Regions from separate parts of the Streptomyces sp. NPDC050315 genome, predicted to be linked through region 3. Evidence: riboswitches for the same ligand, from Rfam matches in the RefSeq annotation. Region 3 holds a riboswitch; each other region holds the start of a gene.
The links. Region 3 has a riboswitch for cobalamin ahead of metE (5-methyltetrahydropteroyltriglutamate--homocysteine S-methyltransferase). Riboswitches for the same ligand answer to the same signal wherever they lie in the genome.
Positions count from the first base shown of each region.

Region 1: linked by a shared signal. The riboswitch ahead of AB0I82_RS07305 (cobalamin biosynthesis protein) and the one ahead of metE (5-methyltetrahydropteroyltriglutamate--homocysteine S-methyltransferase) in region 3 are both predicted to bind cobalamin.
Region 2: linked by a shared signal. The riboswitch ahead of AB0I82_RS17655 (ribonucleoside-diphosphate reductase subunit alpha) and the one ahead of metE (5-methyltetrahydropteroyltriglutamate--homocysteine S-methyltransferase) in region 3 are both predicted to bind cobalamin.
Region 4: linked by a shared signal. The riboswitch ahead of AB0I82_RS23415 (HoxN/HupN/NixA family nickel/cobalt transporter) and the one ahead of metE (5-methyltetrahydropteroyltriglutamate--homocysteine S-methyltransferase) in region 3 are both predicted to bind cobalamin.

Region 1 covers NZ_JBFAKN010000002.1:53,787-61,583, forward strand. Annotated here, with positions in the region: gene AB0I82_RS07280 (inorganic phosphate transporter) at 1-581, shown strand, start outside; gene AB0I82_RS07285 (hypothetical protein) at 613-861, shown strand; gene AB0I82_RS07290 (extracellular solute-binding protein) at 887-2,233, opposite strand; gene AB0I82_RS07295 (caspase family protein) at 2,230-4,908, opposite strand; gene AB0I82_RS07300 (hypothetical protein) at 4,915-5,340, opposite strand; cobalamin riboswitch at 5,542-5,675, shown strand; gene AB0I82_RS07305 (cobalamin biosynthesis protein) at 5,832-6,800, shown strand; gene AB0I82_RS07310 (cobyric acid synthase) at 6,797-7,797, shown strand, end outside.
Region 2 covers NZ_JBFAKN010000004.1:529,678-537,474, forward strand. Annotated here, with positions in the region: gene AB0I82_RS17635 (carbon starvation CstA family protein) at 1-168, shown strand, start outside; gene AB0I82_RS17640 (YbdD/YjiX family protein) at 224-412, shown strand; gene AB0I82_RS17645 (DUF3311 domain-containing protein) at 872-1,141, shown strand; gene mctP (monocarboxylate uptake permease MctP) at 1,228-2,856, shown strand; cobalamin riboswitch at 3,078-3,220, shown strand; gene AB0I82_RS17655 (ribonucleoside-diphosphate reductase subunit alpha) at 3,439-5,787, shown strand; gene AB0I82_RS17660 (ribonucleotide-diphosphate reductase subunit beta) at 5,787-6,815, shown strand; gene def (peptide deformylase) at 6,869-7,513, opposite strand; gene AB0I82_RS17670 (hypothetical protein) at 7,610-7,797, opposite strand, start outside.
Region 3 covers NZ_JBFAKN010000001.1:621,415-629,211, reverse strand. Annotated here, with positions in the region: gene AB0I82_RS02845 (FUSC family protein) at 1-2,196, opposite strand; gene metE (5-methyltetrahydropteroyltriglutamate--homocysteine S-methyltransferase) at 2,359-4,668, opposite strand; cobalamin riboswitch at 4,823-5,044, opposite strand; gene AB0I82_RS02835 (enterochelin esterase domain-containing protein) at 5,138-5,683, shown strand; gene AB0I82_RS02830 (amino acid adenylation domain-containing protein) at 5,794-7,797, shown strand, end outside.
Region 4 covers NZ_JBFAKN010000006.1:246,361-254,157, reverse strand. Annotated here, with positions in the region: gene AB0I82_RS23425 (NAD(P)-dependent alcohol dehydrogenase) at 1-774, opposite strand, end outside; gene AB0I82_RS23420 (helix-turn-helix transcriptional regulator) at 1,019-1,915, shown strand; cobalamin riboswitch at 2,087-2,338, shown strand; gene AB0I82_RS23415 (HoxN/HupN/NixA family nickel/cobalt transporter) at 2,370-3,497, shown strand; gene AB0I82_RS23410 (HhH-GPD-type base excision DNA repair protein) at 3,572-4,159, opposite strand; gene AB0I82_RS23405 (PTS sugar transporter subunit IIA) at 4,230-5,006, shown strand; gene AB0I82_RS23400 (PTS ascorbate transporter subunit IIC) at 5,045-6,628, shown strand; gene AB0I82_RS23395 (PP2C family protein-serine/threonine phosphatase) at 6,629-7,738, opposite strand.

The DNA.
Region 1 (7,797 bases), on a different contig from region 3:
CGGCCGGTATCGCCATCGCCCTGGGCACGTACCTCGGCGGCTGGCGGATCATCCGCACGATGGGCAAGGGCATCACCGACATCCAGCCGCCGCAGGGCTTCGCCGCCCAGACCGGCGCCGCGGTGACCATCCTCGCCTCCTCGCACCTCGGCTTCGCGCTCTCCACCACCCAGGTCTGCTCCGGTGCGGTCATGGGCTCCGGCCTCGGCCGCAAGGGCGGCGTGGTCCGCTGGTCCACGGCGGGCCGGATGGTCATGGCCTGGGGCCTGACGCTGCCGGCCGCCGGGCTGGTCGCCGCCGGTGCGGCCTTCCTGGCCGGCCAGGGCACCTGGGGCGTCACCACCGTCGCCGTGCTCGGTGTCGTGATCTGCGGCGCCATCTGGGCCGCCTCCCGCCGCAAGCCGGTGGACCACAGCAACGTCAACGACGTCGAGCCCGTCGAGCCGGCCGGTGTCGTCACCGCCGCGCTGCAGTCCGTCGCCCCGCCGCCCGCCGGGTCGACCACGGCCGGCGACGGGACCATAGAGGGCATCCCGGCGCAGTCCACCACCCGCTCCCCCGCCACCTCGGCCGTCCGCTGACGCCGGGCGCTCGAGTTAAGGAACTCACGCCATGAACATCGACTGGGCGGCACTCGGCCAGGTCTTCGGCACCACCCTCGTGGTGACCGTCGCGATGGTGGGCCTGTTCACCCTGGGCATCGTGGGCACGTCCCGCAAGGCCCGCCAGGAGGGCGAGGCAGGCACCGCCGCGACCGTCGGCGGCGGCTCCTCCGCCGTGGCCCGCACCGGCGGCTACGCCTGCTTCGCGCTCTGCCTCGCGGCCGTCGGCTACGGCATCTTCCTGATCGTCGCCGGCTGACCCCACAGGGCACCTTCGAAGGCGCTCAGCGTCCGCGTTCTCCGCGGCCGCTGAGCGCCTTCGTCGCTTCCTCGGCGAGCTCGTCGGCGATGGACGCGTCGTCCTTGCCGGTGAGGTAGTCGAAGACGTACAGCTGCACGACCTTGCTGTACGTGGCGTAGTGCGGGCTGCGCGGCCGGGGCGCCGCGTCCTTGAGCGCGCGGTGCAGCAGGTCCGTGTACGGCGGGCCCTGACCGGGCGGCGCGGTGCGGTGCCGGGCGCCGTCGCCCTCCTCCCGGCGGGCGTCGTCGGGCGGCAGATCGCACGCGGGTGCCGTGCCGTCGTACGCCGAGGCGCGGGTGGCCGCGAAGCCGCGCTGCAGCAGGCAGTGCTCGCTGCGCGCCGAGGTGAGGGCGGTGATCAGGGAGCGGGCCTCGTCCGGGTGCGCGGCGTCGGCCGCGAGGGCGAGGTTCTGGCCGCCCAGGACCGTGCGGTGGCGGCCTTCCGAGGAGCCCGCGGGCAGCTGGGCCACGTCGAACTCCCGGCCCGGTTCGAGCTTCTCCGCGACCGAGGCGTACTCCACCGGCCAGTTCCGCATGAACAGCGCCCGGCCCTCGGCGAACCACTCCCTGCTGGCGGTCTCGTCCATCGCCGTCGCTTCCTGCGGCATGATCGTGCGCAGCCGCTCCTTGAGCGCGTACACGCCCTGCTGCAGCGCCCCGGCGAGGTGCGCCGTCCGCTCCGGGTCGCCGCCGGACGCCCAGACCGACTCCAGGGTGTTGACCGTGAGGCCCTCGTAGGGCCGCAGCTGGGCGACCATGCCGTACAGCTTCTCGTCGGCCGGGCGGTGGGCGTTCTCCTCGGCCATGATCTCCTGCGACCAGGTGCGCAGCTGCTCCCAGGTCTCGGGCGGCCCGTCGTACCCGTACTTCTTCAGCAGGTCGCTGCGGTAGTAGAGCAGCCCGGCGTCGGTATTGAAGGGGACGGCCCAGACGGTGCCGTCGGAGCCGGTGGTGACCGTCTTCTTGACGCTGGCGAGGAAGTCGCCGCTCAGCTCCTTGCCCCAGGGCCGGATGATGCCGGCCGCGGCGAACTCCGCGGTCCAGGCCACGTCGATGTTGAGCACGTCGTACCCGCTGTTGCCGGACTGCCCTGCGGCCAGCAGCTGGCTGCGCTGCCCGTCGGCGGTGTCCGGCAGCTTGACGATGCGGACGTGCTTGCCGGTCCGCCGCTCCCACTGGCGGATCAGCTCCCGGCGCACCCCTGTACTGCTGAGGTCGCTGCCCGTGGCCAGGACGATGTCCCCGTCGGCGGCGGGCGTGGGACCCGGGTCCGTACAACCCGCCGCGAGCAGGCAGAGAACGGCGGCGGCCGCCGCGGCCACGCGCTTCACCGGCCCGCCTCCTGTCCGCCCGTACCGAAGGAGGCCACCAGTCCGGCCAGGGTGTCCGCGGCTCCCGGGCCGCCGGTCACGCAGTTCCCTCCGGAGTCCTCGACGACGTGCCGGACCGGGGCCGCGTCGCAGCCGCCCCGGCCGGTCGCCAGCACCACCACGGGGATCCGGGGGTGCGCGGCGAGCGCGTCGGAGAGCGCTTCGCGCGCCGCCGTCGACCGCTTCCCCGCGCCGTCGTCCTCGTCGAGGACGAGCACCACGGCCTTGGTCCGCTCGGCCGGGCTGTCGCGCAGCCGTTCCAGCCCGGCGGTCAGCGCCTCCTGCATCCACGCCCCCTGATCGACCAGGCCGCCATCGTCCCGCTGCAGGCGCTCCAGCAGCCTGCGCCCCGCCGCCGGGTCGGAGCTCCCGGCCCTGATCCGCTCGACGGGGCGCTCGCGGTCGCGCGCTGCGGTGCCGGGCCGGGGGTAGGTCCACAGCCCGTACGTGTCCTTCGGCCCGAGGATCTCCAGGGCGCGGCCGACCGCGTCCGCCGCCTCGGCGATCCGGCCGCCGTCCGCCATGGAGGTGGAGGTGTCGAGGAGGAAGAGGAGCTGCCCGGGGCGGTGCGCCGTGTCGTACGCGGCCAGCACCCGGGCGACCTGCTCCCGCCCCGCGGTGTACGGCTCCACGCCGACGTCCGGCAGGACGCCCGCGCGGCTGTCGCGGAGCGGGGAGCCGGTGGGCGGCGGGGCGGCGCGGCCGTCCGCGTTCACCCCGCGGTACCCGGCCTCCGTGATCACCCGCTGACCGCCGTCCGGCCGCCGCAGCCAGTCGGCGAACCGCTCCGAGGCGGCCTGCCGGCGGGCGGCGTCGGCGGCCCCCTGCCAGGCCACCCGGATCAGCGGGTGGTCCAGGCCCGGCACGCCGGCCGGGTAGTACGCCTCGTAGCGGTCGTCCTTCTCGGGGACGGTGGCGAGGGCCGGGCAGTTGCCGACCGCGTGGCCGAGGTTGGCGTCGGCGAGGGACTTCTCCGTGACCAGCGGCGCCGCGGTGGCGCGCGCCTGCGCGGCCCCCGAAGCGCCAGGGCGCAGCGAGCACAGCAGCTCGGCGCTGCCCGCGTACTGGCTGCCCGGCGCCCGCAGCCGGCTCTCGGCCCGCTCGGCCACCTCCGCCCGTGGCGCGCCGCTGTCCCGGTCGACGGGGGCGCCCTCGTCGGCCAGGTACAGGCCGATGGTGTGCATCAGGCCGACGCCGGACAGCGCGGGGCTGGGGCGGAGCAGCCGCAGCTTCCGGTCCGCCGCGTCGTCCAGGATCTCGTGCCAGCTGCTGCCGGCCTGCTCCACGTCGGACAGGCCGCGCGCCGCGGGGACGCCCACGACGAGCGGGGTGAAGGCGACCGGGCCGATGCGGTGCAGGGTGGCGGGCGCGTGCGCCGCCATGCCCTGGCGGACCTGGAGGTAGTCGACGGTCGATTCGGGCACCCACAGGTCGGGCTGGGGGCCCGGGCGGTAGAGCGGCTCGGTGACCCGGCCGTCGCCGTCTCCGGGCGGGGTCTCGTCGGCGCCCTCGGCCTCGCCCTGCCAGCGGTCCGCCGCGGCGAAGCCCTGCGCCACCTGGTCCTTGGCGGCGGAGTACACGGTGATCTGGGTACGCCGACAGCCGTCGGGCACGTCGTCCTCGCCCGGCACGGGCTCGGTGTTGAGGGCGGACATCTCGTACGCGAGGGCGGCGGCGCGCAGCGTCGGCTCGGCCTCGGGGGCGGTGAGCAGCCGCAGCTCCTGGGCGGGCGGGCAGCTCTCGGGCGGCGCGAGCCGGTCGGTGAGGACCAGCGCGGTGGCGACGAGGGCCGGCGCGACGGCGGCGGCGGTCAGCAGCCGTAACCGGCGCCGGGGACGGGAGCGCCACCAGCGCCGGGCCCGGACGGTGAACGGGGTACGGGGCCGCAGCTCGCGGGTGGCGAAGGAGACCACCACGTCGTCGACGGTGTTCTGTTTGGAGGCGCGCGGCACCCAGGCGCCGCCCTGCGGGGTCGTGTGCCCGGCGAGCCGCCGCCGCAGTTCGCCCGCCAGATCCTCGAAGGTGACGAACTCCTTGCCCTCGATGCCGTGTTCGAGGATGTCGAGCACGGCCCGGGTGAAGACGGTGCCGCCGCCGGGCTCGGTGCCGCTGAAGATGCGGCGGTTCGGCTGGGCGGCCATCAGCAGCGAGACCGGCTTCTCGTGGGTACGGAAGCTGTCGTCCGCGTTGCCCGCGAAGCAGCATTCGAGCACGACGACGACGCGGTCGGCCCGCGACCTCTCCAGGCGCGGCAGCACGTCCTTGGCCCAGGAGACCGCTTCGTGCGAGGCGACCCGTCGCTCGTCCTGCGCCACCCGCGAGGACCCGACCAGCAGGTGCAGGTCGCTGCCGTCGCGCCGGACCCGGCCGTGCCCGGAGAAGTAGACGAGCAGCAGTCCGCGTGCCTCGTCGGCCGCGGTGCGCAGCGCGGCGGTCAGCTCCTCGGGGGTGTCCGGGCGCAGCGGCGTCACTTCCTGGGGCAGGAAGAGGTCGGTGGCCGGGGCGCACAGCACCCGGCCCAGCTCGTCGGGGTTGGCGAAGACCGCGTCGAGGTCGTGCAGCCGGGGGTCCTGGTACCGGCTGACGCCGATGATCAGCGCGCGGTTCCGCTTGCCCCGCGCGTCGTAGAGGGGCATCGCCGGTTACTCCGTGCCGACGCGGCCGCCCTGGTCGTCGCGTTCGGCGCGCGGATCGGGGTCGTCGAGGCGGCGGTGTCCGGAGGCGTCGGTGATGTCGAGCCCCGGGGCCTCGCCCTTGGCGGCGGTCTCCCTGCGGTGCGCGAGCCACTCCCGCAGGGCGATGAGGAGCTGCTCGGTCATCGGCGCCACGACCGCGCCGATGAGGACCAGGACGAGGTCGTCGATACCGACGGCCATTTCGGGTCCCTGGTCCGCCGCGCCGGTGCGCGGGGCGGTCTCCGCGCCCGGTGCCCGGCGCCATGCGTGGTTGCCGGGCGTCAGCCAGGACTCGCGCTGCAGCCACCGCTGCAGGTCTTCCAGATCCTGGCCCCCGTCATGGGTGCCGGTGACTCTGATGCGTACCTCGTGATGCTGCCGGTTCTCCGCCATCACCGTCCCCCTCCTGCGGCACCTTTGCCATAGGTGCCCCGATGGTGTCGTGCGGGAGGTACGGCAGGCAACAGGTCGTCAACCGCCGTCCACGCTGTGTCGTTGACCACAGGGCCTGCCATACGCCCGCGTCGCAGGTCAAGGGTGAGTTGACGGGCATTCGCGGCACGTGGTGGACTGCCCGATGCCATTCGGCGACAGATGAGGAAGTCCGGTGAGAATCCGGCGCGGTCCCGCCACTGTCACCGGGGAGCGCTCCTCCAGAAGCGGCCACGGCCCGCGCAGACACGGGCTGGAAGGCCGGGGGCAGCGCCGATCCGGGAGCCAGGAGACTCTCGTCGCCCGTCACGTCGAGCCAGGGCGCGGACCCTGAGTGAGGACACACGCCATGCCGGGCCCCGAGCCGAGACCCCTGCCTTCCTCCGCCGTACGCCCGGTACGCGACCGCGTGCGGCCGTCCCTCCGAGGCACGACGGCAGGCTGATCCGACGATGCGTGCCGAACACGCCACCTATGCGTGCGGCGCGGCTCTGGGCTTTCTCGGCGACCTGGCCGTGGGCGATCCCCGCCGCGGCCACCCGGTGGCCGCCTTCGGGCGGGCGGCGGGCGCCGTGGAGCGCGGGCTGTGGCGCGACCACCGTGGATACGGAGCGGCGCACACCGCGCTGTGCGCCGGCGGGGCCGCCGTGGGCGCGGCCCTGCTCTCCCGTGCCGTACGCCGCTGCGCCCCCGCACACATCGCGCTGACCGCCGCCGCCACCTGGGCCGTGCTGGGCGGGACGACGCTGGGCCGGGAGGCGCGCGCCATCGGCGGCGCACTGGAGGCCGGCGACCTCGACGTGGCGCGCGAGCGGCTGCCGCACCTGTGCGGCCGCGACCCGCAGTCCCTGGACGGGCAGCAGATGGCCCGCGCGGTCGTGGAGTCCGTCGCCGAGAACACCTCCGACGCGGTCGTGGGCGCGCTGGTCTGGGGCGCCGTGGGCGGCGTACCGGGCCTGGTCGCCTTCCGCGCGGTCAACACGCTGGACGCGATGGTGGGTCACAAGTCCGACCGCTACCGCCGGTACGGCTGGGCCTCGGCCCGGCTGGACGACGTGGCGGGCTGGCCCGGCGCCCGGCTGACCGCGCTGCTGGCCACCGTCGCCGGGCCCGACCCGCGCGGCGCGTGGCGCGCCTGGCGGGCCGACGGCAAGCGGCACCCGAGCCCCAACGCGGGCCCGGTGGAGGCCTCCTTCGCGGGCGCGCTCGGCGTACGGCTGGGCGGCACGCTCGCGTACGCGGGGCGGGTCGAGCACCGGCCGGTGCTCAACGACGGCGCACGCGCGGTCGACGGCGCGGACATCGCGCGCGCGGTGCGGCTGTCGCGCCGGGTGAGCGCGCTGGCGCTGGCGACGACGGTCGGGGCACGGATCGCCGTGGGCGCGGTCCGCGGCGCGCGGAAGGCGAGGAGATCCCGGTGAGCGGTAGCGGTACGGACAGGACTCTCGGTGGCGGCCTGCTGGTGGCCGGCACCACGTCGGACGCGGGCAAGAGCGTCGTCACGGCGGGCATCTGCCGCTGGCTGGCCCGCAAGGGCGTCAAGGTCGCGCCCTTCAAGGCGCAGAACATGTCGCTCAATTCGTACGTGACGCGCGAGGGCGCGGAGATCGGGCGGGCGCAGGCCATGCAGGCCGCGGCGGCCCGCGTCGAGCCGACCGCGCTGATGAACCCGGTCCTGCTCAAGCCCGGCAGCGACCGCAGCAGCCAGGTCGTGCTGCTGGGCAAGCCGGTGGGCGAGCTGAGCGCGCGCGGCTACCACTCGGGCCGCCAGGAGCGGCTGCTCGGCACGGTCACCGACTGCCTGACCGAGCTGCGCCGTACGCACGACGCGGTGATCTGCGAGGGCGCGGGCAGCCCGGCCGAGATCAACCTCCGCCGCACGGACATCGTGAACATGGGCCTCGCGCGCGCCGCGAACCTCCCCGTGGTCGTCGTCGGCGACATCGACCGCGGCGGCGTCTTCGCGTCCTTCTTCGGCACCACCGCGCTGCTCTCCGCGGCCGACCAGGCGCACCTCGCGGGCTACCTGGTGAACAAGTTCCGCGGCGACGTGACGCTGCTGGAACCGGGCCTGGACATGCTCAAGGAGCTGAGCGGGCGGCCGACGCTGGGCGTACTGCCGTTCCGGCACGGGCTCGGCATCGACGAGGAGGACGGCCTGCACGTCTCGCTGCGCGGCGCGGTGCGCGAGAGCACGGTCGCGCCGCCGCACGGCAAGGACATCCTCCGGGTCGCGGTCGCCGCCGTGCCCCTGATGTCCAACTTCACCGACGTGGACGCGCTGGCGGCCGAACCGGGTGTCGTCGTCCGCTTCGTGGACCGCCCCGAGGAGCTGGCCGACGCCGACCTGGTCGTCCTGCCCGGTACGCGCGGGACCGTACGGGCGCTGCAGTGGCTGCGCGAACGCGGCCTCGCGGA
Region 2 (7,797 bases), on a different contig from region 3:
GCCGACGCGACCCGCGTCTGCATCCGCCACCTCCGCACTCCCAACGCAACCCCCCTGCACGAGGCCCTCTATGTCCCCTCCCGTCTCATCGCCCCGGCCGGCCTGATAGCCACCCCGGAGGAGAAGGCGGAGCTGGCGGCGGCCGGGGACGAGGGGGCCAGGCGGTGAGGACGTGAGCGAGCCGACGCGGAGGGCAGGCGGGGCGCCGCAGTGGCGGGCCACCGTGGCGCGGTGGGCGCGCGGCGTCCGGTGGTACGTGCGGGAGTTGACCGGCGAGTCGGCGTACGACCGGTACGTCGAGCACCTCCACCGGCACGCCCCGGACGCCCCGGTACCGACACGCGCCGAGTTCGAGCGCCGCAGGACGGACGCGAGGGAGGCGGACCCCCGCTCGGGCTTCCGCTGCTGCTGAGAGGGGCGGGTGGTGGAGGGGCAGGAGGTTCCCCCGCACCGCCTCCGCCCGGATCCCCGCGGTGGCTGCGCTGCGCCGTGGTGGTTGCGCCGCGTCGCCCGCGCCGTCTCCGCTGCGTTCCCCGCCCCCGCCGGCGGCGCCGCGTGCCCCGCACCGTATCCGCCGCGTTTCCCGGGCCGCCTCCGCCGCCGGCCGCCGCGCGTGAAGAGGGAGGGCAGCAGGGCGAGGTGGAGGGGGAGGGCTAGGAGGAGGTGGAGGGGGGCGGGGGGAGGCCCCGGGAGTGTGGGCCGGGCCCAAACCGCCCCCGTACGGACCGGCCCGGTCCGAAGCGGCCCCCTACCGACCCGCCCGCCCCCAAACCGTGTCCGTACCGATATGCGGACAGCTGGTGACGTCGGCGGCTTTGGGCGCTTAGATTTCCTGGCCTTACAGATGATCGCCAGGGATGGAGCAGCGGATATGTCAGAGCCAGCCGAAACACCCCGTTCCGGGCCGATCGTCACGCCCACACGTGTGGTGGCCGGCCTGTGCCTGCTCGCTCCGTTCGTGGCGATGCTCTGGGTGAGTTCGTACGCGAAGGTCGAGCCGACGCTGATCGGCATCCCGTTCTTCTACTGGTACCAAATGCTCTGGGTGCTGGTCTCGACCGGGCTGACGATGATCGCGTACAAGCTCGTGCGGCGTGAGCAGCGTGAGCTTCGCGCCCGTAAGGACGGTGCGTCGAAGTGATGACCATGGCAACGAACCTCCCGGCCACCGCGGCCGTCCCGGCCGTCCCGGGCGGAAACGCGCTCGCGGCGGACGCGACCGGCGGCGTGAACGGCATCGCGCTGGCCGTCTTCATCTTCTTCTTCATCGCCGTGACGGTCATGGGCTTCCTGGCCGCGCGCTGGCGCAAGGCCGAGCAGTCCGAGAACCTCGACGAGTGGGGCCTGGGCGGCCGCAGCTTCGGCACGTGGGTGACGTGGTTCCTGCTGGGCGGCGACCTGTACACCGCGTACACCTTCGTCGCCGTCCCCGCGGCGATCTACGCGGCGGGTGCGGCCGGCTTCTTCGCCGTGCCGTACACGATCCTCGTCTACCCGTTGATCTTCACGTTCCTGCCGCGCCTGTGGTCGGTGTCGCACAAGCACGGGTACGTCACCACCTCGGACTTCGTGCGCGGCCGCTTCGGCTCCAAGGCCCTGTCACTGGCCGTCGCGCTCACCGGCATCCTCGCCACGATGCCGTACATCGCGCTGCAACTCGTGGGCATCCAGGCCGTCCTGGACGTGATGGGCGTCGGCGGCAGCGAGAGCACGCACTGGTTCATCAAGGACCTGCCACTGCTGATCGCCTTCGGCGTGCTGGCCGCGTACACCTACTCCTCCGGGCTGCGCGCGCCCGCGCTGATCGCGTTCGTCAAGGACGGCCTGATCTACCTCGTCATCGCGGTGGCGATCATCTACATCCCGATCAAGCTGGGCGGCTTCGAGCACATCTTCCACGTGGCGGGCGACGCCTTCGCGGAGACCAACCCGGCCACGGGCAAGCCGCGCGGGGAGCTCGCGAGCGGTCCGAACGCGCAGTGGGCGTACGCGACGCTGGCGCTCGGCTCGGCGCTGGCGCTGTTCATGTACCCGCACTCGATCACCGCGACGCTCTCCTCGCGGAGCCGCAACGTGATTCGCCGCAACACCACCATCCTGCCGCTGTACTCGCTGATGCTCGGCTTCCTCGCGCTGCTGGGCTTCATGGCGATCGCGGCCGGGGTCAAGGTGCAGAACGGCCAGCTGGCGATCCCGCAGCTGTTCGAGAACATGTTCCCCGACTGGTTCACGGGCGTGGCGTTCGCCGCGATCGGCATCGGCGCGCTGGTACCCGCCGCGATCATGTCGATCGCCGCGGCGAACCTCTTCACCCGCAACATCTACAAGGACTTCCTGAAGCCCGGCGCCACGCCCGCGCAGGAGCACAAGGTCGCCAAGCTGGTGTCGCTGCTGGTGAAGGTCGGGGCGCTGGCGTTCGTCCTGACGATGGACAAGACGGTGGCGATCAACTTCCAGCTGCTGGGCGGCATCTGGATCCTGCAGACCATGCCGGCGCTGGTGGGCGGCCTGTTCACCCGTTGGTTCCACCGCTGGGCGCTGCTCGCCGGCTGGGCGGTCGGCATGGTGTACGGCACGGCCGCGGCGTACGGCGTGGCCAGCCCCACCCAGAAGCACTTCGGCGGCTCGAGCGCGGAGATCCCCGGCATCGGGGAGATCGGCTACATCGGTCTGACCGCGTTCGTACTGAACGTCGTGGTGACGGTGGTCCTGACGGTCGTCCTGCGGGCCACGAAGGCGCCCGACGGCGTCGACGAGACCTCGCCCGAGGACTACACGGCGGACGTCGGCGACAAGGGCGTACAGGCCGACCTGCCGCCGGCCACGGCCGGAGCGGGGGCCGGGGCGGCGCACTGACGCCACTCCCCCCTCCGCACGACAACCTCCGCACGACAACCTCTGCACAAGAACCTCCGCACGACATCGGGCCGCCGGGCAATCCGGCGGCCCGTTGCCGTATCCGGCTCGGCTCCCCCGATCCGCGCCCATCCCCCACCAGTCGATTCCGAACGTAGCGGACGGCACTGACAACAGCACGGACAGTTGTGCCGCGACACAAGATATGGGGACGGTCGCGAAAGCCGACACAAGATGTATGCTCGTCCTCGCTGTCGCCGCAGGGGAATCCGGTGCGAATCCGGAACTGTCCCGCAACGGTGTGCTGAGTGGGCATTTGCGCGCTCGCCGAGTCCGAGGACCTGCCGACGGTACGCCCGTCTCCGTTCCGGTACGGGCGTCGAGACGTCCGGGCTCCGTGGGTTGGGCCGGTGGACGCTGCGTGGTGTGCCCGCGTGCCCGGCAGGGCTTTGGCGCGGCTGCCCGTACGCCTCCGTCGTGCCCTCCCCGGCCCCAGCCGAGTGAGGAGAGCACAAGGTGACCATCGCGCCAGCGGAGTCAGCACAAGAGGCGCAGACGGCGCAGGAGGCGCGGCCGTCGACCGTGCAGGCCCAGGACGGCCCCGGTACGGCCCTGCTGCGCACCCTGACCGACCTCACCGCCAACCTGCCGGCCACCGACCCGGGCAAGATCGCCGCGGCCGCGCTGCGCGGCCGGCACGCCGGCTCGGACGAGGCGGAGCTGCGCGAGCTGGCGATGGAGGCCGCGGCCGGGCTGATCGGCGACGAGCCGCAGTACTCCAAGCTGGCCGCCCGCCTGCTGACCGCCGCGATCGCCGAGGAGGCCGCGAGCCAGGGCGCGACGGGCTTCGCCGCCTCGGTCGCCACCGGTCACCGCGAGGGCCTGATCGCCGACGGCACGGCCGAGTTCGTCACCACGCACGCCGCCGCACTGGACGCGCTCGTCGACAAGGCGCTCGCGGACGGCGCCGACGACCGCTTCGGCTACTTCGGCCTGCGCACGGTCTACTCCCGCTACCTCCTGCGGCACCCGATCACCCGCCAGGTCATCGAGACCCCGCAGCACTTCCTGCTGCGCGTGGCGTGCGGCCTGGCCGAGGACCACTCGGAGCGCGCCGTCCAGGACGTCGCCGCGCTGTACGAGCTGACCAGCACTCTCTCCTACCTGCCCTCCTCCCCCACGCTCTTCAACTCCGGCACCCGCCACCCGCAGATGTCCTCCTGCTACCTGCTGGACTCGCCGCTGGACGAGCTGGACTCGATCTACGACCGCTACCACCAGGTCGCGCGCCTCTCGAAGCACGCCGGCGGGATCGGCCTCTCGTACTCCCGCGTGCGCGCCCGCGGTTCGCTGATCCGCGGCACCAACGGGCACTCCAATGGCATCGTCCCGTTCCTGCGGACCCTCGACGCGAGTGTCGCCGCGGTGAACCAGGGCGGCCGCCGCAAGGGCGCTGCCTGCGTGTACCTGGAGACCTGGCACGCGGACATCGAGGAGTTCCTGGAGCTGCGCGACAACACCGGCGAGGAGGCGCGGCGTACGCACAACCTGAACATCGCGCACTGGATCCCGGACGAGTTCATGCGCCGCGTCGAGGCCGACGCGGACTGGTCGCTGTTCTCGCCGGTGGACGCGCCGGAGCTGGTCGATCTGTACGGCGCGGAGTTCGACGCCGCGTACCGGAAGGCCGAGGCCGAGGGGAAGGCCATAAAGGCGGTCCCGGCCCGGACGCTGTACGCGCGGATGATGCGTACCCTCGCGCAGACCGGCAACGGCTGGATGACCTTCAAGGACGCCGCCAACCGCACCGCGAACCAGACCGCCGAGCCGGGCCGCGTCGTCCACTCCTCCAACCTCTGCACGGAGATCCTGGAGGTCACGGACGACGGCGAGACGGCCGTCTGCAACCTCGGCTCGGTCAACCTCGCCGCGCACCTGGGCGCCGACGGCACGATGGACTGGGACCGGCTGGACGCCACCGTCCGTACCGCCGTCACCTTCCTCGACCGCGTCGTCGACATCAACTTCTACCCGACCGAGCAGGCCGGCGCGTCCAACTCCCGCTGGCGCCCGGTGGGTCTGGGCCTGATGGGCCTGCAGGACGTCTTCTTCCGCCTCCGTCTGCCGTTCGACTCCCCCGAGGCGCGCGAGCTGTCCACCCGTATCTCCGAGCGGATCATGCTCGCCGCGTACGAGGCGTCCGCCGACCTCGCCGAGCGGCACGGCCCGCACCCGAACTGGGCGGCGACCCGCACCGCCCGCGGCGTCCTGCACCCCGACCACTACCCCAATGCCGAACCCCGCTGGGCCGACCGCTGGGCCGCGCTGCGCACCCGTATCGCGGCAACCGGCATGCGAAACTCACTCCTCCTGGCGATCGCCCCCACCGCGACCATCGCCTCCATCGCGGGCGTGTACGAGTGCATCGAGCCGCAGGTCTCCAACCTCTTCAAGCGCGAGACGCTGAGCGGGGAGTTCCTGCAGGTCAACGCGTACCTGATCGAGGAGCTCAAGGCGCTGGGGCTGTGGGACGCGCGCACCCGTGACGCGCTGCGCGAGGCCAACGGCTCGGTCCAGGACGTCCCCTGGATCCCCGAGGAGGTCCGCGCGCTGTACCGCACGGCGTGGGAGATCCCGCAGCGCGCGCTGATCGACATGGCCGCCGACCGCACGCCCTACCTGGACCAGAGCCAGTCCCTGAACCTCTTCATGGCCGCGCCGACCATCGGCAAGCTCAGCTCGATGTACGCGTACGCGTGGAAGCGCGGCATCAAGACCACGTACTACCTGCGGTCGCGCCCGGCCACCCGGATCGCGCAGTCCGCGCGCGGCACGGTCGCCGCCACCGCCCCCGTACCCCAGCAGGCGGCCGACCCCGAGGCGATCGCCTGCTCCCTGGAAAACCCCGAGTCCTGCGAGGCCTGCCAGTAATGACCACCGAAACCACCGAGAAGCGTCAGAAGAACCTCCTCGACCCGGGCTTCGAACTGACCCTGCGCCCCATGCGGTACCCGGACTTCTACGACCGCTACCGCGACGCGATCAAGAACACCTGGACCGTGGAGGAGGTCGACCTCCACTCCGACGTGGCCGACCTCGCCAAGCTCTCGCCGGGCGAGCAGCACCTGATCGGCCGCCTGGTCGCCTTCTTCGCGACCGGCGACTCGATCGTCGCGAACAACCTCGTGCTCACCCTGTACAAGCACATCAACTCCCCCGAGGCGCGGCTCTACCTGAGCCGCCAGCTCTTCGAGGAGGCCGTGCACGTCCAGTTCTATCTGACGCTGCTGGACACGTACCTGCCCGACCCGGACGACCGCGCCGACGCGTTCGCCGCCGTCGAGAACATCCCGTCCATCCGGGAGAAGGCGCAGTTCTGCTTCCGCTGGATGGACTCCGTCGAGAAGATCGACCGCCTGGAGACCAAGGCCGACCGCCGCCGCTTCCTGCTGAACCTGATCTGCTTCGCGGCCTGCATCGAGGGCCTGTTCTTCTACGGCGCCTTCGCATACGTGTACTGGTTCCGCTCGCGGGGCCTGCTGCACGGCCTGGCGACGGGGACGAACTGGGTTTTCCGCGACGAAACGTGCCACATGAACGCCGCCTTCGCGGTGGTCGACACCGTACGCGAGGAGGAGCCCGACCTCTTCGACGACGACCTCGGCCGGCAGGTCACCGACATGATGCGCGAAGCCGTCGAGGCTGAGCTGCAGTTCGCCCACGACCTGTGCGGCGACGGCCTGCCCGGCATGAACACGGCGTCGATGCGCGAGTACTTGCAGTGCGTCGCCGACCAGCGCCTGCAGCGGCTCGGCTTTGCACCCGTGTACGGCTCGGAGAACCCGTTCTCCTTCATGGAGCTGCAGAACGTCCAGGAACTGACCAACTTCTTCGAACGCCGCGCCTCCGCATACCAGGTCGCGGTCGAAGGATCCGTCGCGTTCGACGACGACTTCTAAAACGATGCCCCGCGCCCCTCGGGGGGGGGCGCGGGGCACTCGCTCGGCAGGACTCAGTCGTTGGCGACCACCGGATACCGCGGGGTCCCCTCCGCCATCTGCTTCAGGACGTCCTTGCGGTCGCGCTTCGAGAGGCGGTCGATGTAGAGGTAGCCGTAGAGGTGGTCGGTCTCGTGCTGGAGGCAGCGGGCGAAGTAGCCGGTGCCTTCGACGGCGATGGGGTTGCCCTCGATGTCCTGGCCGCGGACCACCGCGTAGTCGGGGCGCGCGAGCTCGGAGTACGCGCCGGGGACCGAGAGGCAGCCCTCGTTGGAGTCGTCCAGGACGCGGCGGTCGGCGGGCAGCTCGTCCAGGACCGGGTTGCAGACTACGCCGACGTGGCGTACGCCCTGGTCGTCCATGCAGTCGTAGACGAAGACCTTCAGGTCGACGCCGATCTGGTTGGCGGCCAGGCCCACGCCCTCGGCGGTGCGCTGGGAGGCGAACATGTCGTCGACGAGCTGGGCGAGCTTGTCGTCGAACTCCGTGACGTTCTTGCACTCCTTGTGCAGGACGGGGTTGCCGACGACGGTGATCGGGCGGGAGGTGCCGCGTTCGCGGTACGCCTTCTCGCGCGCGTCCGCGTCGGTCACGTCATCGATGAACTCGGTGTCCACCTGCTGGTCGCCGTCCTGATCAAACCCAGTTTGCTGCGCCATGTCCGCCGCACGCCTTCCGCGATGTTCCGCAAAGATTCTTCTTAGCTGCCCGTACAGGGTACGGGGGCCCGCCGTGCGCCCGTGGCCGCAGGGAACTCAGCAGACCTCTTCGAGGTCCCGCCACTCGCGGGTGTCCGGGCTGTCGGCCACCCAGCCGTCCAGCAGGCCGCGTACCAGCCCGGCGGGCGCGGCGATGCCGCACTCGCGCTCGGGCACCCACAGGGAGCCGGAGCCGGCCGTGCGGTGCCCGAGCGGGCCCGGATGACCGGGCTCGCTGTGGTCGT
Region 3 (7,797 bases):
TCAGCCAGTCGTCCCCACATTGCGGCCCGACACCGGGACCTCCAGCGGGCGGGCGAGGCCGATCACGCCCTCGTCGAGGCGCTGGAGGTGGCGCAGGACGCGGTAGGTGACGGTGCCGGAGCGCGGAGTGCCGGTGTCGTCCACGTCCAGTATCGAGGCGATGCTCGCGCCGGCCGTGACCTCGCCCCTGCCGCTCTCCTCCACCGCGCGCGCCACGATGATGTCGATGTTCCGCGCGATGCGCCCGCCGGCCCGCTCCAGCCGCGGATCGGCCGCGACATTCTTGCTGTACGGCACGAGCTCGGCCGTCGCCGCCAGCGAACGGGCGTGGTACGCGCAGGTCTCCAGCAGCGCCACCAGATAGCGGGCGGTCTGCCGGCGGCCCCGCAACGGCGTGATCGGGTGCGTCAGCGGCTGCGTGGAGGCACGCAGATCGTCCAGCGCAGAGTCCAGGTCGCGCGCCTTGTCCAGCAGGTCGGCGGCGGGGCCGCCACTCAGCTGCGCCACCGCGGCCGTCACCACGTCGCGCAGCCGCTCCAGCACCGTGCCCAGCAGCTCGTCCGTGCGGCGGTCGGTGTGCACCGGCAGCACCAGCATGGCGGCGATGATCCCGCACGCCGCGCCGAGCGCCGTCTCCTCGATGCGCAGCACCAGCACGGCCAGGCTGTAGGTGTTCAGCAGCGTGTAGAGCAGGCCCAGCATCGCGGTGACGCAGAAGGACATCAGCGCGTACGACAGCGGCGCCGTGAAGAACATCCCGAAGATGAAGAGCAGTACGAGGGCGAACGCGAGCCAGGTGTTGTTCCCGACGAGCCCCGCGAGCGCGACACCGGCGACCACGCCGAGGATCGTGCCGACAAGCCGGCGGTAGCCCTTGACCAGGATCTCGCCGGTCGACGCGGTGTTGAGGAAGACGACCCAGCAGGTCAGCACCGCCCAGTACCAGCGCTGGCTGGAGAGGAACTCGCCGCCGATGATGGCCAGCGTCGAGCCCACCGCGACCTGGAAGGCCGCCCTGGTGGTGGGGCGCTGCAGGCCGGTGCGCTCGTCGGCGGCCTGCTCGGCCGCCTCCTCGTCCAGCCCTGCCATCGCGACGTCCTCGGCGTCGAACTCCTCACGGGAGCGGGCCGTCGCGGGGGTGTCGTCGGACGCGTCCTGCGGCCCGTCCAGCGCCAGCCGCAGACCCAGCACGGCGCGCGCGGCCTCGCCGATGCCGCGGAAGACGTCCTGGACGGCGGGGGAGGCCGCAGGCAGCTTGTCCTCGTCGCGGTAGCCGAGCAGCCGGTTCCGTACGTGGGCCAGCGCCATGCCGCGGTCGTCGGCGCCGCGGCGCGCGATCAGCAGGTGCAGCGCGCTCAGGTCCCGGCGCAGGGTCCGGGTCGCGGCGTCCTCGCGCGGCAGCCGCTCGGCGGCGACCTGCACCGGCGCGTGCGGCAGATGCAGCGTGATGGTGTCGGCACGCTCGGCGCTGCGCGCGTTGAGCAGGATGACGCCCAGCCGCTCGGCGGCGATCTCGGCGTCCGCGATACGGCGCTGCAGCCGCGCCGCCGTGGCCTCGTCCCGGGTCCCTTCCTCCAGCCGGCCCTGGATCATCAGGGCCGCCTCGTGCAGCCGGGCGGTGCACCGCCGCAGACTGTCCAGGACCTTGTCCAGATCGTCGTCCGTAGTGGCGTCGAGCAGCTCTATCTGCGCCGCCACCAGCTGTGCGAGCCGCGCCCTGAAAGCCTCGCGGAGCCGCCCCAGGGTGCGCTGGGGCGTCTCCGGTACGACGGCGAATCGGACGACCGCGCTGCACGCGAAGGCGACGGCCAGCGTCAGGTACAGCTCCGGCAGCGCGCCGACGGTGGCCTGGACGAACAGCGAGACGAAGTAGACCTGGAAGCCGATCAGACCGAGGGCCGTGCCGCGGTCGCCGAACCGCCGCCCGTACACCGCGCCGAAGATCAGCAGCACGAAGAAGATGTCACCGGCGATGATCCGGGTGTGCAGGAGCGCTCCCAGCGACATCGCGACGAGGGCGACGGGCAGGCCGCACGCGAGCGTGACGGCCTGCCCGCGCCACTCCTTCTCCTTGATCGCGAAGGTGGCGACCATGGCCGCCATCGCGCCCGCCACCATGTGCGTGACATCCGTGCCGAGCAGCGCGAGGACGGCGAGGGCCAGGACGATCGCGCCGACCGTCCGCAGCCCCGCCATCAGCCGCAGCAGTCCCGGGTCGGACGCCGCGAAGCGGTCCCAGGCGCGGACGGAGGCCCGCCGTGTCGCTGCTATCACGCTGCCGTACTCTCCCGATGCTCGCCAAGATCCATCAAGGCATCAGCATCCCATGAGTCACACCCCGGTACCGAGGTCGGTCTGTCAGCCGAGACGGCGGACTCGGCGCGCCGCCGCGACCAGGTGCTCCAGTGAGGTACGGGTCTCCTGCCAGCCCCTGGTCTTCAGTCCGCAGTCGGGGTTGACCCACAGCCGCTCGGCGGGAACGGCCGTCAGCGCCGCGCGGATCAGCGCCTCGATCTCGTCGGTGTCCGGGACGCGCGGCGAGTGGATGTCGTAGACACCCGGGCCGACCTCGCGCGGATACGACGCGGCGGCCAGTTCGCCGGCCACCCGCATATGGGAACGCGCCGCCTCCAGGCTGATCACGTCGGCGTCGAGGTCGTCGATGGCCGGCAGGATGTCGCCGAACTCCGCGTAGCACATGTGCGTGTGGATCTGGGTGTCCGGACGTACGCCGCTGGTCGCGAGCCGGAACGCCTCGGTGGCCCAGGCCAGATACGCCCCGTGGTCGGCGGCCCGCAGCGGCAGCGTCTCGCGCAGCGCAGGCTCGTCCACCTGGACGATCGCGGTGCCCGCCGCCTCCAGGTCGGCCACCTCGTCGCGCAGCGCCAGCGCGACCTGGCGCGCGGTGTCGGCGAGCGGCTGGTCGTCGCGGACGAAGGACCACGCGAGCATGGTGACGGGACCGGTGAGCATGCCCTTGACCGGCCGCCCGGTGAGCGACTGCGCGTACCGGGTCCAGCGCACCGTCATCGGTTCCGGGCGGGACACGTCACCGGCGAGCACCGGCGGGCGGACGTAACGGGTGCCGTAGGACTGGACCCAGCCGTGCTGTGTGGCGAGGTAGCCGGTCAGCCGCTCGGCGAAGTGCTGCACCATGTCGTTGCGTTCCGGCTCGCCGTGCACCAGGACGTCGAGCCCGGCCTTCTCCTGATAGGCGACGACCTCGCGGATCTCCGCCGCGATGCGTTCCTTGTACGCGGCGTCGTCGATGCGGCCGGCGCGCAGATCGGCGCGTGCGGTGCGCAGCGCGGCCGTCTGCGGGAAGGAGCCGATGGTGGTCGTGGGCAGCGGCGGCAGGCCGAGGTGGGCGTGCTGCGCGGCGGACCGCTCCGGGTACGGCTGGGAGCGTCGGCAGTCGGCGGCGGTGACGGCCGCGGCGCGGGCGCGGACGGCCGGGTCGTGGGTGAGCGCGGCGCCGGTGCGGGAGGCGAGGTCGGCGCGGTTGGCGGCGAGTTCGGCGGCGATGATGCCGGTGCCGTGTGTCAGCCCGCGGGCCAGGGTGACGAGCTCGGCGGTCTTCTGCCGGGCGAAGGCGAGCCAGCGGGCGATCTGCGGGTCGATGTCGCGCTCGGCGGCCGCGTCCAGCGGGACGTGCAGCAGTGAGCAGGAGGCCGCCACATCCACCCGCTCGGCGAGGCCCAGCAGGGTGCCGAGAGTGGCGAGGGACTTCGCGTGGTCGTCGATCCAGATGTTGCGGCCGTTGACGACGCCCGCGACCAGCCGCTTGCCGGGCAGCCCGCCGGCCGCCGCGAGGTCGTCCAGATTGCCGGCCGCCGCCTCGGTGAAGTCCATCGCGAGCCCCTCGACGGGGGACTTGGCCAGTACCGGCAGGGCCTCGCCGAGGCGGCCGAAGTAGGTCGCGACCAGGAGTTGCGGGCGGTCGGTGAGGGCGCCGAGGTCGCGGTAGGCGCGGGCCGCGGCGTTCAGTTCGGCCGGGGTGCGGTCCTGTACGAGCGCGGGCTCGTCCAGTTGTACCCACTCGGCGCCGGCGGCCCGCAGGTCGGCGAGGACCTCCGCGTACACGGGCAGCAGCCGGTCGAGCAGGGTCAGCGGCTCGAAGTCGGGGTCCACGCCGGGGGCGGGCTTGGCCAGCAGCAGGTAGGTGACCGGGCCGACCAGGACGGGGCGTGCGGTGTGTCCGAGCGCGCGGGCCTCACTCAGCTCGCCGACCTGCTTGCGCGAGTCGGCCGAGAACACCGTGTCAGGGCCCAGTTCCGGCACCAGGTAGTGGTAGTTGGTGTCGAACCACTTGGTCATCTCCAGCGGCGCCGCGTCCTGCGTGCCGCGGGCCATGGCGAAGTACCCGTCCAGGGCGTCCGTTTCGACGGCGGCACGGTGCCGGGTGGGGATCGCGCCGACCATGACGCTGGTGTCCAGCACATGGTCGTAGTACGAGAAGTCGCCGGTCGGGACCTCGTGCAGGCCCGCTTCGGCAAGCTGCTGCCAGACGGAACGGCGCAGCCCCGCGGCGGTCTCGCGCAGCGCGTCGGCGCTGACGCGGCCCTTCCAGTACCCCTCGACCGCCTTCTTCAGTTCCCGGTCCGGCCCCTGCCGGGGATACCCGTACACGGTGGCCCGTACGGCCGTGGCGGTGTTCTTGCTGGTCACGTTGCTCTCCTTCGCGAGCGTGTCTCCGAGTGCCCGGCGACGGGCACGAGAGCGCGAAGGGAGTGCACAGCGGACGGGCCGCCGCGCACTCGTGTGCCGCGTCCCTGCTGTACGCCGACCCGCCCTCGAGGTCACCGGGAGACCGCACACGACGGGTCGCGTGCGGGCAACGGGCAGGTCTTCGGACTCACGAGCACGTCCGCGCACAAGGCACGGACACCTACTGGCCGTCGCTTCCCGGACCCGCTCGGATCCAGTGCGTGTGACGGCGGTCGTTCCCGCTCACCGCTGCGGGGCAGTCCCGGATTCCCACCGGGTTCCCTCTTACGACGCGCCTGCCTGGCGGACAGGGCGAACCAGCTGCACGCATCAGGCTATGCCCTGCCACCGTCCGCGTGCCATCCCCGGTTATTGTTAGGTTAGGCTTGCCTAAGTCGCAATCCGGAATGGTGCCAGAAAGGTGCGAGAGATGTACGTCCTTGACGACGGTCCCGGCACGCGGGACGCGCGGCTTCTCCGTACGGCCGGTCCGTGTGTCGAGCGCCTCGCCGCCCGGCTCACCGCCGCCACCGAGGTCGAACGCGCGGCGCTGCTCGCCGAATTCTGGGCGGACGCCGAACGGCGCGGCACACCCCTCGTCGAAGAGGTCGCCGAAAACTCCGGGCAGTACGCGGTCACGTTCCTCCGGCGCGGCCACCGCGCCACCTGTCAGGTGCTGCTCCTGGCCGACGGCGTCACCGGCCACGGAGACCTTGCCCCCGCGCTGCTGGACCGGCTGCCGGGTACCGATGTCTGGCACTTGACGTACCTGCTGCCCGCCGGCAGTGGCGGCGCATATCGGCTCGCCGCGGACATCTCACCCGGCGGCCCGCCCGCCGACCCCAAGCGTCGGCGGCAGCGGCTGCGCGCGCTGTGTGCGTACGCCGCCGTCGATCCGCTCAACCCCCGTATGGCGGACGTCACTTGGGGTGCTCCGGGCGGCTCCGCGTACGCCGTGCCGGGCGCCGCCGCGTAACTCGGTATTGAACGGGCCGGACCCGTCGGGCCGACTGTCCGACAAGCTGACCTGACGTGTCGTCAGGCGGCACGCCGGAATGTGCCGCACGCGCCCATTATCGTGCACATATGAGTCAAGTGCCTGATTCCGCCCTTCGTGACCGGATCGCCATCATCGGCATCGGCTGCCGCCTGCCCGGCCATGCCAACGACCACCGGGCGTTCTGGCGGAACCTGGCCGAGGGCCGGGACTGCATCGTCCCGACCCCGGCCGACCGGTACGACGTCACCACCCTGGGCAGCCGGGACCGGGCCAAGCCCGGCCGGCTGGTCGGCGGCCGCGGCGGCTACATCGACGGCTTCGACGCATTCGACCCGGAGTTCTTCGGCATCAGCCCGCGCGAGGCCGCGCACCTCGACCCCCAGCAGCGCAAGCTCCTGGAGGTCTCCTGGGAGGCACTGGAGGACGGCGGGCAGCGCCCGGCCGGTCTGGCGGGCGGCAACATCGGCGTGTTCATCGGCGCGTTCACGATGGACTACAACATCCTGCACTTCTCCGACCCGGACTTCCTGGCGGCACACACCGCGACCGGCACCATGATGACGATGGTGTCGAACCGTGTCTCGCACGCCTTCGACTTCCGCGGCCCCAGCGTCTCCCTCGACACCGCCTGCAGCTCCTCCCTCGTCGCCCTGCACCTCGCCCGGCAGAGCCTGCTGCGCGGCGAGACCGACCTCGCGCTGGCCGGCGGCACGCTGCTGCACAGCGCGCCGCAGTACACCATCGCCGAGACCAAGGGCGGCTTCCTCTCCGTCGACGGCCGGTCGCGCGCCTTCGACGCGGCGGCCGACGGCTACGTACGTGCCGAGGGCGTCGCCGTCGTGGCACTGAAACGGCTCGCCGACGCCGTGCGCGACGGCGACCCGGTGCACGCCGTGGTGCTCGGCAGCGGGGTGAACCAGGACGGGCGGACCAACGGCATCACCGTGCCGCGCGAGGACGCCCAGGTGGATCTCGTACGGAAGGTGTGCGCCGAGGCGGGCGTCGCGCCCGGCAGCCTGCAGTACGTCGAGGCGCACGGCACCTCCACCCCGGTCGGCGACCCGATCGAGGCCCGGGCGCTCGGCCGCGTCCTGTCCGCCGGGCGCCCGCCCGGCGCCCCGTGCTACGTCGGTTCCGTCAAGACCAACATCGGGCACACCGAGGCCGCCGCCGGTATCGCGGGACTCATCAAGACGGTGCTCGCGCTGAAGCACAAGAAGATCCCGCCGCATCTGAATCTGGAGCGGCTCAACCCCGCCCTCGACGCGGCCGCGCTGCCCTTCGAGATCCCGGACCGGCTGGTCGACTGGCCCACGCACGACGGGCCGGCCCGGGCCGGCGTCAACTCCTTCGGCTTCGGCGGCACCAACGCCCACGTACTGCTGGAGGAGGCGCCGGTACGTGAGGAAGCCCCCCGGGTGTCGGAGCGCGGCCTCACGATCCTGCCGCTGAGCGCCCGCCACCCGGACGGGCTGCGCACACTCGCCACCGGCATCCGCGCCGAGCTCAGCGGCGTGCACGGCACCCCGCCCGCCCTCGCCGACCTCGGCCACACCCTCGCCCACCGTCGCGAACACCACGCGCACCGGCTCGCGGTGGTGTACTCCCCGGCGGCCCCCGACTCGCTGGACGAGGCGCTGGCCGCGTACGAGCGGGGCGAGCGGCATCCCCGCGTCGTCACGGGCCACTGCCGCGCGCGCGAACACCGGGGAACAGCCTGGGTGTTCACCGGTATGGGACCGCAGTGGTGGGGGATGGGGCGCGGGCTGCTGGCGGCCGAACCGGAGTACCGCGCGGCCGTCGAGGCATGCGACCGCGAGATCCGGGCCCAGGCAGGCTGGTCCCTGCTGGACGAACTCGCCAAGGACGAGGCCGAGTCGAGGATGGGGGAGACCTGGCTCGCACAGCCCGCCAACTTCGCGCTCCAGACCGGCCTCGCCGCCCTCTGGCGCAGCAACGGGGTCCGGCCCGACGCAGTGGTCGGCCACAGCACCGGCGAGGTCGCCGCCTGCTACGAGGCCGGGGTCTACAGCCTGTCGGACGCCGTCACGGTGATCCTGCACCGCAGCCGTCTCCAGCACCGGCTGGCC
Region 4 (7,797 bases), on a different contig from region 3:
GAGGTAGGCGTCCACGTCCAGATTGGCGGAGACGGTGTTGATGATCAGGTCGAAGCGGCCCGCCAGCTCCTCGAAGGTGGCCGGGTCGGAGGTGGCGCGGTAGTCGGAGGCGCCCAGCTTCAGGCCGTCCTCCTTCTTGCGCAGCGACTGGCTGAGGACGGTGACCTCGGCGCCCATCGCGTGCGCGATCTTCACGGCCATGTGGCCGAGGCCGCCCAGGCCGACGACCGCGACCTTCTTGCCGGGGCCCGCGCCCCAGCGCGAGAGCGGCGAGTAGACGGTGATACCGGCGCAGAGCAGCGGCGCGGCGGCGTCCAGGGAGATGCCCTCGGGGATGCGGAGGGCGAAGTCCTCGGAGACCACGACGTGGGTGGAGTAGCCGCCGTACGTCGGCTCGCCGTCCCGGCCGATGGCGTTGTACGTCTGTACGTTGCCGGTGCCGGTGCAGTGCTGCTCCAGGCCGGCCTTGCAGTTGTCGCACTCCCGGCAGGAGTCGACCATGCAGCCGACGCCGACCCGGTCGCCGACCCGGTGGCGGGTGACCTCGGAGCCCACCGCGGCGACCACGCCGGCGATCTCGTGGCCCGGGACCATCGGGAAGATGCCCTCGCCCCAGCCGTTGTCGACCTGGTGGATGTCGGAGTGGCAGATCCCCGCGTACTTGATCTCGATCTCGATGTCGTGCGCGCCGAGCTCACGGCGCGGAATGGTGGTGCGCTCCAGGGGTGCCTTGGGCGCGGGTGCTGCATACGCGGCGACAGAGGTGTGTGTCATGCCATCGAGGCTGCCTCGCGTACAGAAGTGGAGCCAGGCCCCCCGTTTACGTACGAACGGCGTTCCTACCAATGGCAGTGACACCCTCGGGGCGCCGTCGCCCGTCGCCCGTCGCCCGTCGACCGTCGTTGGCGGCCGTCGCAGTCGGCCGGGGCCGCCCTTGTGGATAACTTCGCGGGGGCCGCCCCGACGGAGTTATCCACAGGCCCCCGCACAGTTTCGCCGGGACCCCGATACTTGCCGTATGGACCAGCGCACAGAATTGAGCGAGTTTCTGCGCACCCGCCGCGCGCGTCTGCAGCCCGAGGACGTCGGACTGCCGCGGCACAGCGGGCGACGCAGGGTGCCGGGCCTGCGGCGGGAGGAGCTCGCGCAGCTGGCCGGGGTGAGTGTGGCGTACTACGTAAGGCTGGAGCAGGGCCACGGGCAGAACGTCTCCACGGCGGTCCTCGACGCGATATCCGGCGCGCTGCGGCTCAACGCGGCCGAGCGGGCGCATCTGAGCCATCTGGTGAAGCCGAAGGCCAAGCGCTCGCGCGGTGCGGGGCGGCCGCAGCGGGTGCGGCCCGCGCTGCAGCAGCTGCTGGACGCGATGGAGGGGATACCGGCGTATGTGGCGGGCCGCCGCCTGGACGTCATCGGGTGGAACCGCATGGCATGCGCGCTGCTCGGTGATTACGCCGCGCTCCCGCCCGAGCAGCGGAACATCGCCTGGCAGGTCTTCCTGGACCCGGCCTCCCGCGAGCTGTACGTCGACTGGGAGAGCAAGGCGGCCGATATCGTCGCCTACCTCCGCCTGGACGCGGGCTGCCATCCCGACGACCCGCTGCTCGCGTCGCTGATCGGGGAGCTGTCGGTCAAGAGCGAGGAGTTCCGCCAGCTGTGGGCCACGCACGACGTACAGGACAAGGGCTTCGGCGTGAAGCGGCTGCACCACCCCGTCGTCGGGCCGCTGACGCTGTCGTACGAGACGCTGCGGCTGCCCGCCGACCCGGACCAGCAGCTGATCGTCTACCACGCCGAGCCGGGCTCGACCTCGGCGGAATCACTGCGGCTGCTGGGCAGCTGGGCGGCGGAGGGCCCGGTGTCCCGCGAGCCGGCGAGCAAGGATGCGGCCGAGCGGCAGGAGACGGGGGGATGACTGATGACTGGGGGCGGGGGATGACCGGGGGCTGAGCGAGAACTGGGCGAGGACTGGGCGAGGGCTGAGCGAAGGATTACCGAGGGGCTGGGGAGGGGTGGGGGCGGGGGGGAGGGGCCCCCGGGGGAAGTCGGGGTTAGAGGGGGACAGCCCCCTCCGGCCCGGTCGGGGATAGAGTGGCCAAGCCGTGGTGTTCGGGAAGACCGGTGAAGACCTTCAAGGTCTGATTCCGGAGCGGCCCTCGCCACTGTGATCGGGGAGCTACCGACCCTTTTCCTGTACGTACGTGCACTGCGTACGTGCGGGGGCCACTGTCCGTGTAGTGCGGGCGGGAAGGCCGGGACGGGCGCGTCCACCTCAGGCTCTTGACGAGCAGGGGGTTCCCCGTAAGCCAGGAGACCGGCCACGGCATCTCACGAATTGATTCCACGAGGTGCTGGAGCGTGATCGCCGGATGGCCCTGCCCACCGATGCCCCGTCTTCTTCTTCGACTTCTTCCGTGCTGCCCGAGTTCCGCTGGCAGCGCCGCGACACCCTACGGACCGCCGGTCTGCTGGCGGTCATAGCCGCACTGCACATCGTCGCGTTCGGTGTGCTGTTCCTGCTCGTCGTGCCCGGCCACTACACCGTCGGCACCCAGGTGTTCGGCGTGGGCCTGGGCATTACCGCGTACACCCTCGGCATGCGGCACGCGTTCGACGCGGACCACATCGCCGTCATCGACAACACCACCCGCAAGCTCATGGCCGACGGGAAGCGCCCGGTCTCGGTGGGCTTCTGGTTCGCGCTCGGCCACTCCAGCATGGTCGTGCTCATGGCCGCGCTGGTCTCGGGCGGCGCGGCGCTCGCCGGGACCCTGATGGACGAGGACTCCCGTACGCACCAGGTGCTCGGCACGGTCGGCACCACCGTCTCCGGGGCCTTCCTGTACCTCATCGCCGCCCTCAATCTGGTCGCGCTGGCCGGCATCTGGCGGGTCTTCCGTGCCATGCGGGCCGGGGAGTACGACGAGTCGGAGCTGGAACGGCAGCTGGACTCGCGCGGTTTCATGAACCGGGTACTGGGCCGGTTCACCAAGGCCATCACGCGGCCGGGCCAGATGTTCCCGATCGGGCTGCTCCTCGGCCTCGGCTTCGACACCGCGACCGAGGTGACGCTGATGGTGATGGCGGGCAGCGGCGCCGCGTCCGGGCTGCCCTGGTACGCGATCCTGTGCCTGCCGCTGCTGTTCGCGGCGGGGATGAGCCTCTTCGACACGCTCGACGGCACGTTCATGAACTTCGCGTACCAGTGGGCGTTCTCCAACCCGGTGCGCAAGGTCTACTACAACCTCACGATCACCGGCCTGTCCATCGCCGTGGCGCTCTTCATCGGCACCATCGAGCTGGTCAGCGTGCTGCACGAAAAGCTCGGCCTCAAGGACGCGGTCACCGGCTGGATCTCCGGCCTGGAGCTGGACAACGTCGGCTACGTCATCGTCGGCCTCTTCGTCGTCGTCTGGGCGGCGGCGATCGCCTACTGGCGGCTGTCGGGCGTCGAAAAGCGGTGGGCGGCACGGGTGGCCGCCGCTCCGGAGGGCTGAGCACGCAGTACAAGGACTGCAGTACAAGGACTGCAGTACAAGGTGAGGGGCGGCGGGCCGGTGCCCGCCGCTCCTTACTTCCCCGCCGCCTTCTTCGCCGCTCGCTTCATCTGCTGCTTGTACGCGCGGACCTCGGCCAGCGACTCGGGGCCCGTGATGTCGGCGACCGAGCGGTGGGAGTTCTCCTCGCCGTACGGACCGGCGGCCTCGCGCCAGCCCTCGGGGCGTACGCCGAACTGCTTGCCGAGGAGGGCCAGGAAGATCTGGGCCTTCTGCTTGCCGAAGCCGGGCAGGTCGTTGAGGCGTTTGAGCAGCTCGGCGCCGGTTCCCGCGTCCCGCCAGACGGCTTCCGCATCGCCGTCGTAGTGCTCGACGAGGTACTGGCACAGCTGCTGCACCCGCTTGGCCATCGAGCGCGGATAGCGGTGCACGGCCGGCTTGCGGGCCAGCAGCTCCTCGAACGCCTCCGGGTCCTGGGCCGCGATGGCCTGCGCGTCCAGGTCGTCGCCGTTCATCCGCCGGGCGATGGTGTACGGGCCGGTGAACGCCCACTCCATCGGCACCTGCTGGTCCAGCAGCATGCCCACCAGCGCGGCGAGCGGACTGCGGCCGAGCAGTTCGTCGGCTTCCTCCTGCTGTGCGACCCGCATCCTCACGTTCATGTTCCGATGATCCCTTCCGGCGCCGCACCCCGCATATCCGGGCAAGCGTTTTCGTGCGACGATCCCGTCCATGCCGACACTGAGCGAACTGATTCCCGCCGAGGCCGTGCGGCTGGACGTGACGGCGGCGGACTGGCGGGACGCGGTACGGGCCGCCGGCGATCTCATGGTCGCGACCGGTACCGCTACCGGCGAGTACACCACGGAAATGATCGAGAACGTCGAGGAGAACGGGCCGTACATCGTCATCGCCCTCGGCTTCGCCTTCGCGCACGCCCGCCCCTCGCCCGCGGTACTGAAGACCGGCATGTCGTGGGTGCGGCTGGCCGAGCCGGTGGAGTTCGGGCATGAGTCGAACGATCCGGTGAGCCTGGTCGTCGCGCTCGCGGCGCGGGACTCCGGGGCGCACACGGAGGCGATGGCGGCGCTCGCGCGGCTGCTCGGTGACCCGGAGACCGAGCGGGCGCTGCGCGAGGCGGCGACGCCGGAGGCGGTGCACGCGGTACTGGCGGGCCGCGACGCGCCGACGGAACCCGCGGCCGCGCAGGGCGGCACCTCCGTACACAAGATCCTCACCGTCTGTGGCAACGGACTGGGCACCAGCCTCTTCTTGAAGAACACCCTTGAGCAGGTGCTGGATCGCTGGGGCTGGTCGAGGTACGTCACCGTCGAGGCGACCGACACCATCTCCGCCAAGGGCAAGGCGGGCGAGGCCGTCGCCATCCTCACCTCGGGCGAGATCGCCAGGACGCTCGGCGATGTCGGCGTCCCGGTGAAGGTCGTCGAGAACTTCACCAGTACGGGTGAGGTCGACCGCATCCTCCGCGATACCTACGACGTCCAGTAACGAATACGACGTCCAGTAACGAAGGGCGCACCACCACCATGCACTGGCTCGTATCGATCGCCGAATTCCTGGTCAACGAGGTCCTCAGCCAGCCGGCGTACCTGGTCGGCCTGATCACGGCCACCGGTCTGATCGCCCTGAAGAAGACCGCGGGGCAGATCATCGGCGGCGCCATCAAGGCGACGCTGGGCTTCCTGCTGATCGGGGCGGGGGCGAATCTGGTCGTCGCGGCCCTCGCCCCGCTGGGCGAGATGATCCAGGGCGCGACCGGCGCGCACGGCGTCATCCCGACCAACGAGGCGATCGTCGGCATCGCGCAGGCGCAGTTCGGCGCCCGGGTCGCCTGGCTGATGATCGTCGGCTTCGGGGTCAGCCTGCTGCTGGCCCGCTTCACGCCGTTGCGGTACGTCTTCCTGACCGGTCACCACATGCTGTTCATGGCGACGCTGCTGACCGTGGTGCTGGCCACCGCCGGTCAGTCCTCGGCCGTCGTGGTGCTGGTCGGCGGCGTGCTGCTGGGCATCCTGCTCGTCTCCATGCCGGCCTTCGCGCACCCGTGGACCAAGCGGATCACCGGTGACAACACCATCGCCATCGGCCACTTCGGCACCGCCGGGTACGTCGCGGCGGGCGCGACCGGACAGCTGGTCGGCCGGCGCAGCCGCAGTACGGAGGACATGAAGCTGCCCGAGGGGCTGCGCTTCCTGCGCGACTCGATGGTGGCCACCGCGCTGTCCATGGTCCTGATCTACGTGATCCTGGCGATTCTTTTCCTGGCGAAGGCGGGCCGGGACACCGCGTTCAAGGCGTTCGCGGTCGACGGCGGCGCGGCGGCGGCCACCGGTATCGGCAACTACTTGATGCAGTCCGTCATGCAGGGCCTGCAGTTCGGCATTGCCGTCGCGATCATCCTGTTCGGTGTGCGGACGATCCTGGGCGAGCTGGTCCCGGCGTTCCAGGGGATCGCCAAGAAGGTGGTGCCCGGTGCGGTGCCCTCGCTGGACGCGCCGATCGTCTTCCCGTACGCGCAGAACGCCGTGCTCATCGGTTTCCTCTGCAGCTTCCTCGGCGGGCTGGTCAGCCTCGGGCTGCTCTCCGCGCTCTTCCACCCGTGGTTCGGCCTCGCGCTGGTCCTGCCGGGGCTGGTGCCGCACTTCTTCACCGGCGGCGCGGCCGGTGTCTACGGCAATGCGACGGGCGGCCGGCGCGGCGCGGCCCTCGGTGCGTTCGTCAACGGCGTGCTCATCACCTTTCTGCCCGCGCTGCTCCTGAAGGTGCTCGGTGCGTTCGGCGAGGAGAACACCACTTTCGGGGATGCGGACTTCGGCTGGTTCGGTGCGCTGATCGGCAATGCGGCGAAGTTGGGCGGCGCGGGCGCTGTCGTGCTGATGCTGGCGATCGGAGCGGTGGTGCTGGGCGGGGCCGTGCTGGTGCAGAAGCGGGTGGTGGAGACCGGCTGGGATCCGGGTGCGCGCCGGGATGCGGTACTTCCTCGTACGGAGGCCCCGGCGGCTGCGGCTCCGGCGGCCGCCAAGGCCACCTCGACGGTCACGACCGCTTACGCGAAGATCGCCCCGCCGGCCGGCGCGCCCACGCCGCCCCCGCCCCCGGAAGCCGGCTGATCACCCCGAGTGCTGCCGGGACGGCGGGCGGATGAGGAGCATCATCGCGTCGTCCCGGCAGCCGCCGTCGCGGTAACGGGCCAGGTCGACTTCGAGGGCGTCCAGGACGACGGTCGGTTCGTGGCCGCAGAAGGCCGTGACGCGCTCGGCGAGGGGGTAGAACTCGCCCGCGCCATTGCGGCATTCGGCCACCCCGTCCGTGCACAGCAGCAGCCAGTCGTCCGGCGCCGGCCGTACGACCGCGGTCGGGCACCGGTCCTGGACCATCCGCATCAGCCCGAGCGGGGCCGTCGCGTCCAGCCCGGCGAGCCAGGAGGCCCGGCCGCCGCGCACCACCAGCGGCGGCGGGTGGCCGCAGCTCAGCAGCTCCACCCGGCCGTCGTCGTACACATTGATCAGCAGCGCGGTGACGAAGCCGTCGTGGTGGTGGATGCGGGTGACGGCGGTGTCCATGCGCAGCGCGATGCCCGCCAGGCTGCTTTCGTGGTGGGCGAGTTCGCGCCAGATGTGCAGCGTTTCGGCGGCCGTCGCGACCACGTCCAGGCCCTTGCCCGACACGTCGCCGATGAGCAGCCGGACGCCGAAGGGGGTGCGTTCGGCGCCGCAGATGTCGCCGCCGACCGTGGCGCCGGGAGTGGCCGCGAGATACCGCGCGTCCAGCCGTACTCCGCCCACCGACTCGGGTGGCCGGGGCAGTACCGCCGCCTGGGTCACCTGGGCCAGCCGGCCGAGGCGGGCGAGCTTGGACTCCTGGCGGCGGCTGCGGCGGGCGGCGGCGCGGACCAGCGCGGTCACCGTCAGTACGCCCGCCAGCGCCGCGATCACGTTCACCGGGCGGGCGGCGCCCCAGCCCAGTACCGCCACGCCGGCGAGTGCCGCGGCGCCGGCGCCCAGTACGTCGCGCCCGCCCGACCGCCCCATTGCGGGCAGCGCCGCGACGGCGGGCATCAGGGGCAGGAAGAGCTGCGGGAGATCGAGGGCCCGGCCGAGGAGGGCGCAGCCCGCGGCAATCGCCAGCGGAAACGTTCCTCGGATCAGCCTCGCGGAATTGCCGGGCGGCGGTGCGGCCGGGACGGTACTGACGCGTCCGGCCGGAGGAAGCTTCGGCATGGCAAAACCTGCCCGCTGAGCGGCGGCTGGAACGGAACAGCCTAGTGAGCGTTCGATGC